Regions from separate parts of the Clostridium sardiniense genome, predicted to be linked through region 1. Evidence: riboswitches for the same ligand, from Rfam matches in the RefSeq annotation. Region 1 holds a riboswitch; the other holds the start of a gene.

The links. A riboswitch is a leader RNA that binds a small molecule or an ion and turns the genes downstream of it on or off. The one in region 1 is predicted to bind cyclic di-GMP.
Region 2: linked by a shared signal. The riboswitch ahead of K5V21_RS04265 (flagellar basal body protein) and the one ahead of K5V21_RS00915 (SpaA isopeptide-forming pilin-related protein) in region 1 are both predicted to bind cyclic di-GMP.

What each region holds. Positions count from the first base shown of each region.
Region 1 is NZ_JAIKTU010000001.1:223,319-227,516, reverse strand. Features, by position in the region: gene K5V21_RS00915 (SpaA isopeptide-forming pilin-related protein) at 1-1,762, opposite strand, end outside; cyclic di-GMP riboswitch class II at 1,963-2,046, opposite strand; cyclic di-GMP riboswitch class II at 2,182-2,265, opposite strand; cyclic di-GMP riboswitch class II at 2,399-2,482, opposite strand; gene K5V21_RS00910 (catalase) at 3,046-4,198, opposite strand, start outside.
Region 2 is NZ_JAIKTU010000003.1:172,529-176,726, reverse strand. Features, by position in the region: gene K5V21_RS19500 (flagellin N-terminal helical domain-containing protein) at 1-870, shown strand, start outside; gene flgL (flagellar hook-associated protein FlgL) at 957-2,105, shown strand; cyclic di-GMP riboswitch class I at 2,385-2,467, shown strand; gene K5V21_RS04265 (flagellar basal body protein) at 2,641-2,964, shown strand; gene flgC (flagellar basal body rod protein FlgC) at 2,970-3,374, shown strand; gene fliE (flagellar hook-basal body complex protein FliE) at 3,387-3,686, shown strand; gene fliF (flagellar basal-body MS-ring/collar protein FliF) at 3,712-4,198, shown strand, end outside.

The DNA of each region.
Region 1 (4,198 bases):
CTTTTTTAGTAGTAACTTCATTTGTTGTAGCTTTATCTATTTTAGCTACATTTCTTATCGTTGTTCCATCTGGTATATTACTAAAATCAGCTTTTATCTTTACTTGAAGCTTTTGTCCATAGTCTATTGAACCTTTATCATTTACTACAGTAACTTTGTTTCCATCTGCTACTTTTGCTGTAAATTCCTTTGGTACCTCAACTCCTACAATCTTTAATCTACTATCTAAATTATCAACTAAACTTAAATAATTTTGATTAAAATATCCATAACAATCAAAGTTTATTGTATAAGTAACTATCTGATCGTCACCCTTTTTAATCTCTGTTTTATCAACTAATTTTTGTGCATTTATTGCACCTGCATTCATCTCATAATTAATTTCTGAATTTACTTCCTGTGATGTTCCATCATAAGATATTTTTGCATTATTGTTATATTCTTTATATCTATCAGTTACTTTAAGTTTGTAGTATATATAATAGTGCTTGTTTGTGTCTCCAAGATTTATAGTCATTTTGTTATTGGTTGTACTTATATTACCTTTAATACTATCTGTTATCCATTTAAAGTTTCCACTTATATCTTTTTCTCCAACCTGTACGCTGCCATCAACAAGCTGCATTCCTTTTGGGAAGTTATCTTCAAATATTGCATTTTTTATACTAGCATTATTAGGATTTACATCAACTGTATAATCTACACTGTCTCCTATCTTACTTACAACAAATGTGGACCTTCCATCCTTATCTTTAATTTCATTTTCACTTCTATAGCTTTTACTAATCATCCTATCATCAACTATAGGTTTAACTATTGTTGAACTATTTATAGTATCTTTTCCATATTGTGAAAGCTTAGCTGTATTTATATATTGAGGATACTCAGTATTATACTTTGCAGAATACTCTATTCTGTATTGTTTATCTGTGTAATCTAAGTATAAATATAATCTATTAGAACTTATATTCATCTTATTTATCATATCCTTAGTTACATCTTTTGCTGATCCACCATATGGTATTTCATAAATTTTTATAGAATCCTTTAAAAGCTCTGTACCTTCTGGCATAGTATCATCTAAGGATACATTATGCATTGGTGCATATTTTTCATTTATATATATAGTATACTTTGTACTTTTTCCAACCACTGGTTTTGCTATATTAGCTAACATTTTATTTCCTTCCCAACCAATAGCATTTTCAACACTCTTTAATAACTGCCTATCTGCTGGATTCGGATTTGGATTTGGATCTGTATTTGGATCTTCTGGTTTAGGTGTTACTTCTACATCTAAGTATTGTGTTGTACCATTTACATTTACTTCAACTCTAGCTGGAGTATTATTATTTACATTTTTTGCAGTTGCTACTATTGACATATATCCAGCAATAGCTGTTTCTACTCCTTTACTAAATATAGCTCTTACAGTAGTTCCATGTACCTCTACATCTTTAAAATGTTCTGGTGGATATTTAGGTTTTATATTACTAAATTCATCAGGTAGTTTAAACTCTAAAACATCCCCCTCTTTTATAGAACCCTGTCCACCAACAACTTTATATTCTAGATTAAATGTAATCTGATTGCCTGATTCTACAGTCTTTTTATCACTAGTTATCTTAACTTCTATATTAGAGTTACCTTTTGAAGTTGTTGCTGCCAAAACTGATGCAGTAGGTAAAAACATACTAGTAATCATATTAACTACCACTACTATAGCAAGAAATGCAAAAAACTCTTTTCTCTTATGACTCATATAATCCCTCCTTTTTAAATTTTCTTAAAATTCCCATAAGATAATTTCTCCTTCACTTATTCTTAAATAATCCTTTCATTATCAGTCCTTTCTAAAATTTTTTAGTTTAACAAATTCCTGTTGTTCATTTCATTCTATTTGCATAAAAAAAGACTAATTTATATTTAATTTGTATAGAAAGTTCTATAGCAGTAATTAAAAAATAAATTAGTCGGTTGCACTACTAACTCCATACATTCCAAGTGCCCAAATACAGAATGTATTTCATAGTTCCTAAATATGTGTTATTCAATTTTTTCATTATATAATTAGCTCATTTATGCATAAAAAAAGACTAACTTATATTTAATTTGTATAAAAAGTTCTATGCTAGTATTAAAAAAATAATTGGCATAAAAAGTTTTATAACAGTAATTAAAAAATAAATTAGTCGGTTGCACTACCAACTCCATACATTCCAAGTGCCCAAATACAGAATGTATTTCACAGTTCCTAAATATGTGTTATTCAATTTTTTATTATATAATTAGTTAATTTTTGTATAAAAAAAGACTAACTTATATTTAATTTGTATAAAAAGCTCTATCCCAATATTAAAAAATAATTGGTATAAAAATTTCTATAACAGTAATTAAAAAATAAATTAGTCGGTTGCACTACCAACTCCATACATTCCAAGTGCCCAAATACAGAATGTATCTCACAGTTCCTAAATATGGTTATTCAATTTTTATTATTTAGTTCATTTCTGCATAAAAAAAGACTAATTTATATTTCTAAGTATTAATTTAAATAAATTAGTCAGTTACAATACAAACTCTATATATAAAATGTAAATATACAGAGTATAATTCTTCAGTTTATAGATTTTATTAACATAATGAAATCTACTCATTTTGTTAAAACCAATTCTAACACTATACAAATTTGACCTCAATACATAAAATCAGTTATTAATAATTTATTCAAATTTCTTCCATAATAATCCACCATTTATATTTTGAATTTTATTTTCGTTAAAATTTATTTAATATTAGTTGATAATTTATATTAATTAATTATCTATTAATTATAGAACTAAATATCCAAACCATCTACTTCATACCAACAAAGTAACCTTTCTTATGTCTTACAATCAAAATAAACTTTGGTAATATAAATCAAATATTATACTGATATACTTTAAAATTAATTATATAAAATATTAAAAGGACTTTTTCCTAAAAGAAAAAGTCCTTCTATCTACAGGCTTAAATCAGCTAAAACTTAAACTGACTTTTTTATTAATAATTTAAAGTTGCTTTCACCCTATCTTCTTGAGACATTTCTGCAAGATCTTTCACTCTATTAACATCTAATTTTAATTGTTCTGCTACTTTAGTTCCAAGTTCAACATCAACTTTATAGAATAAAGCTACTTGCCTATATTGAATGTTTTCAACAGCTTTACCAAGATGTAATACAATATTATGAACTAAGTTAATTTTTTCTTGTGGTTTAAGAACTCTTCTATAGAATTCTCCTGGTTGAACAAAATCTATATCTTCTACATCTAGTTTATGCTTTGCTAATATACCACTTACATCTACTGCTGGTGGATTATATTTCTCATCTGTGGATATATCTTCAAATGAATTTGGGAAATAGTTTGGTCTTGATCCACCATTATTTAAATTCATTTGTCCATCTCTTTGTTTTGTATTAACATTAGATTTTGGAGCATTGACTGGTAATTGATCATGATTAGTACCAAGTCTGTATCTTTGGGCATCCTTATATGCAAATAATCTACCTTGTAACAACTTATCTGGTGAAGCTGCTATTCCTGGAACAAAATTACTTGGAGAAAAGGCTGCTTGTTCAATTTCTTCAAAATAATTTTCTGGATTTCTATTTAGAACTAATTTCCCAAATGGAATTAGTGGGAAATCCTTATGATACCAAACCTTTGTAACATCAAATGGGTCAAACTCATATTTTTCAGCTTGTTCTGGTGTCATTATTTGAACATATACAGTCCAGCTTGGGAAATTTCCTTTCTCTATATTCTCAAAAAGATCTGATATAGTGCTATCAGGGTTTTTACTAGCTAATTCTTCTGCTTCTTCAACAGTAAGATTTTCTCTTCCTTGGTCAGTTTTAAATGTATATTTAACCCATACATACTCGTTCTTTTCGTTATACCACATGTATGCATGACTTGAAAATCCATTTATATGTCTTATATCTTTTGGTGTCCCACTATCTGTAAACATATAAACTACCTGATGTATTGATTCTGGAGTAAGTGATAAGAAATCCCAGTACATATTTGCATCTTTTAAATGAGTTTGTGGATTTCTCTTTTGAGTGTGTACGAAATCTGGGAACTTTATAGCATCTCTAATGAAGAAAACAGGTGTATTGTTTCCAACCATATCATAATTCCCGTCTTCA
Region 2 (4,198 bases), on a different contig from region 1:
TCTAATGAAACAAACTCAGGTTCAGATAGATCAAAGATTGTTGAAGAATTAAATCAATTACATAGTGAAATAGACAGAATTGCAGATTCAACTCAATTTAATGGTAAGAACTTATTAAATGGAACAACAAAGATTGGTACTGTTGGAACATTTACTACAGATGCTGGTTATACTATAGAAGGATTAGACGGAATTTCTACTAAAGATGATATTAAATTAACTTTAACAAACGGAGCAGGTGCTAATCAAACTAACGTTACTATAAAAGTAGATGGAAAAACTTTCACAGCAACAGATGTTACTATGACAGGGGCAAAAGGAACACTTGATGCTAATAAAGTTATAACATTAAAGAACGGAAGTAGCAGTATTACATTTAAAGTAGACAAAGCAATAACAACTGCTACTACAGATTCTAAAATCGGAGAAACAAAAGTAAGTGATGTTCTTGGAGGAAAAGTTGACTTACAAGTTGGAGCTAATGAAGGACAACAATTATTAGTTCAAATTAATAACTTAGGAACAGAATCATTAGGAATAGCAAAAGCAGATATAGATGCAATAGAAGCAGATAATGAATCAGGATGTAAAGCAGCACAAAAAATGATAACTACTTTAGATAAGGCTTTAGAAAAAGTAAATACTTCAAGAGCTAATTTTGGAGCAATGCAAAATAGATTAGAAAGTGCTCAATCAAACTTAAGTACTTCAAGTGAAAACTTAACTGCAGCTGAATCAAGAATAAGAGACGTTGATGTTGCAAAAGAAATGATGACTTTATCTAAATTCAACCTACTAACACAAGCTTCACAAGCTATGGCAGCTCAAGCTAAGAGCCAACCAGAAGGAATAATGCAATTATTAAGATAATAAATCAATAGAAACTATAGATTTATATTTTAAAATTATAAATGACAAGGATGTCAAAAAATAAATTACTAAGGAGAGTGCAAAATATGAGAATCAACACAAATATGAATGCTATGACAGCATTAAACTCAATGAACAAAAACACAAACTTAGCTGGAGCAGCTATGGGAAAAATATCTTCAGGATTAAGAATAAACAAAGCTGGAGATGACGCAGCAGGACTAGCAATATCTGAAAAGATGAGAAGCCAAATTAGAGGATTAGATCAAGCATCTAGAAATACTCAAGATGGTGTATCTTTAATTCAAACAGCAGAAGGTGCAACAGAAGAAATCGGAAACATCACTCAAAGAATGAGAGAACTTTCAGTTCAAGCATCTAATGAAACAAATTCAGGTTCAGATAGAGAAAAGATTGTTGAAGAATTAAATCAACTACATAGTGAAATAGATAGAATTGCAGATTCAACTCAATTTAATGGTAAGAACTTATTAAATGGATCAACAAAAATTGGTGATAATAAGACATTTACTACAAAGGCAGGCTATACTATAGAAGGCTTAGATGTAAGTGGAATTACAGCTAAAGGGGATATTAAATTAACAACTAAAGCTAATGGTGCTGATACAGATATTACTGTTAAAACAGATGCTGGAAATTATACATTTAAAGCTACAGGTGGTGCAGGTAAATTAAAAGCTGGAGAATATACTTTAACTAGCGCTGGTAAAACAATCACTTTTAAATTAGATACAGATGCAACAGCTGTTTTAACTGATGAAAATATTGGAGAAACAACAATAAGTGATATTATTGGAGGAAAAGTTAACCTACAAGTTGGAGCTAACGAAGGACAACAATTATTAGTTCAAATTAATAACTTAGGAACAGAATCATTAGGAATAGCAAAAGCAGATATAGATGCAATAAAAGCAGATAATGAATCAGGATGTAAAGCAGCACAAAAAATGATAACTACTTTAGATAAGGCTTTAGAAAAAGTAAATACTTCAAGAGCTAATTTTGGAGCAATGCAAAATAGATTAGAAAGTGCTCAATCAAACTTAAGTACTTCAAGTGAAAACTTAACTGCAGCTGAATCAAGAATAAGAGACGTTGACGTTGCAAAAGAAATGATGACTTTATCTAAATTCAACCTATTAACACAAGCTTCACAAGCTATGGCAGCTCAAGCTAAGAGTCAACCAGAAGGTGTAATGCAACTATTAAGATAAGATAATCTAAATATTTAAAAGGATAAGGCCTTTACGCTTTATCCTTTATTTCAGTGTGAGGTTAATAAAAATATTAGAGTATAAGAATAATAGAGTTACATAATGTGTTTATATATTTATGAAAATTATAAATTAAAAAAAGACATATAAGTAAAAATAAGGAAAAATAATGAATAGAAAAATAATGAAATATAAGAAATATAAAGAAAATATGTATAAAATTTAAATAATAAGTAGAAAAATACATAAAAGTAGTATATAATAGAATACATATCACAATTTAATAATTAGCAAAATTAGGGAAACTTAATGACGCAAAGCTATAGGGGCTAAGATCAATATTATGCCAGCCAGTTGCACTAATAAAATAAGAATATTTATCTTATTTTTTTTCTTGTTTTTTGATTTTAGGCTACTCGCGCTTTGTGAGTGGTTTTTTTTTTGCTGTTAAAAATAGTAAGAATATAAACTTTGCAATTATTAGGAAAATATATCCTAATAGTTGTGTTATTCTGAACAATAAGAGGAGGAATGTATGGAAATTTATAAACTAATTAAGACAAGCTTAGACATAGCTAAGCTAAGAGGAGAGACAATATCAAATAATATTGCTAATGTTAATACTCCAAAGTATAAAAGAAAATATGTCACATTTGAAGAAAGTCTAAATGATAAGAGTAACGAAAATAAAATTAAAATTAAGGAAGATAAATCAACAAGTATGAGATTTGATGGAAATAATGTGGATTTAGAAAGTGAAAAAGTGGATCAAGCAGCAAATACGCTTATGTATAATAGTTTAATAAGTATTACAAATATTAAATTAGCTATGGCTAAGAGTGTAATAAGTGGAAGGTAGTAAAAATGAGTATATTTAGTGGAATGAGAATAAGTGCTAGTGGATTAAGTTCTGAAAAATTAAGACTTGATGTAATATCATCAAATATTGCAAATTCGAGGGCAACTAGAACTAAAAAAGGTGGAGCATATGTAAGAAAAGTTGCTGTCTTTTCTGAAAATTATGATAATAAATTAGGTATGTTAGGTGTGAAGGCAGTTAAAATTGAAAATGATAAATCTCCACTTAAAAAAGAGTATAAGCCTAATCATCCAGATGCTGATAAAGATGGATATGTAGAGTATCCTAATGTTGATTTATTAGTTGAGATGTCTGATTTAATAACTGCATCTAGATCATATGAATCTAATGTAGACTCTTTAAATGCGCAAAAAAATATGATTTCTAAAGCTTTAGAAATAGGAAGATAGTAGGAGGATAAAATGAATATAAAACCAATAGAGGTAAATTCATTAGTAAGTGGCATTGATGTACAAAAAATAGGACATGCTAAAGAAAGTAATGGAGATTTTTCAAAAGTATTAGGTAATGCAATAAATAAAGTAAATGATCTTCAAGTAACTGCAGACAATAAGGTTGAAAGTCTAATCAAAGGTGACAATGTTAATATGCATGATGTTATGTTATCAATGCAAGAAGCACAAATATCAATGCAACTACTTATAGAAGCTAGAAATAAAGTCGTTGAAGCTTATCAAGAAGTCAATAGGATGCAATTATAAAAGTCTTTAATAAAAGGAAGATAGTATGCAAAAGAATTTAATAGATAAAATAAAGAGTTTCTTAAAAGGTTTAGGAGAAAAAATTAAAAAATTAAAAATTGGTACTAAAGTTGCCATAGGTATTGGAATAGTCACAGTAATATTAGCATTGGTGTTTACTATAAATTATAGTAGACAGAATAAATACAAGGTATTATTTTCAGGACTAGATTCTACAGATTCTGCAAATATAACAAAAGCATTAGAAGATAAAAAAGTTGATACAAAAATAGATGGAGATTCTATTCTTGTACCTAAAGATCAAGTAGATAAATTAAGAATAGAATTATCTCCAAACATAACTAATGGATCAAAAGGTTTTGAATTAATGGATGAAAGCTCAAATTTGTCTATGACAGATGAGGAGTTCCAAATAGAGAAGACTAGAATGGTACAGGGAGAGTTAGAAAAAACAATAAAGACATTTCCTGGTATAGATAATGCAAGAGTACATATAACGCAAGGAGAACAGT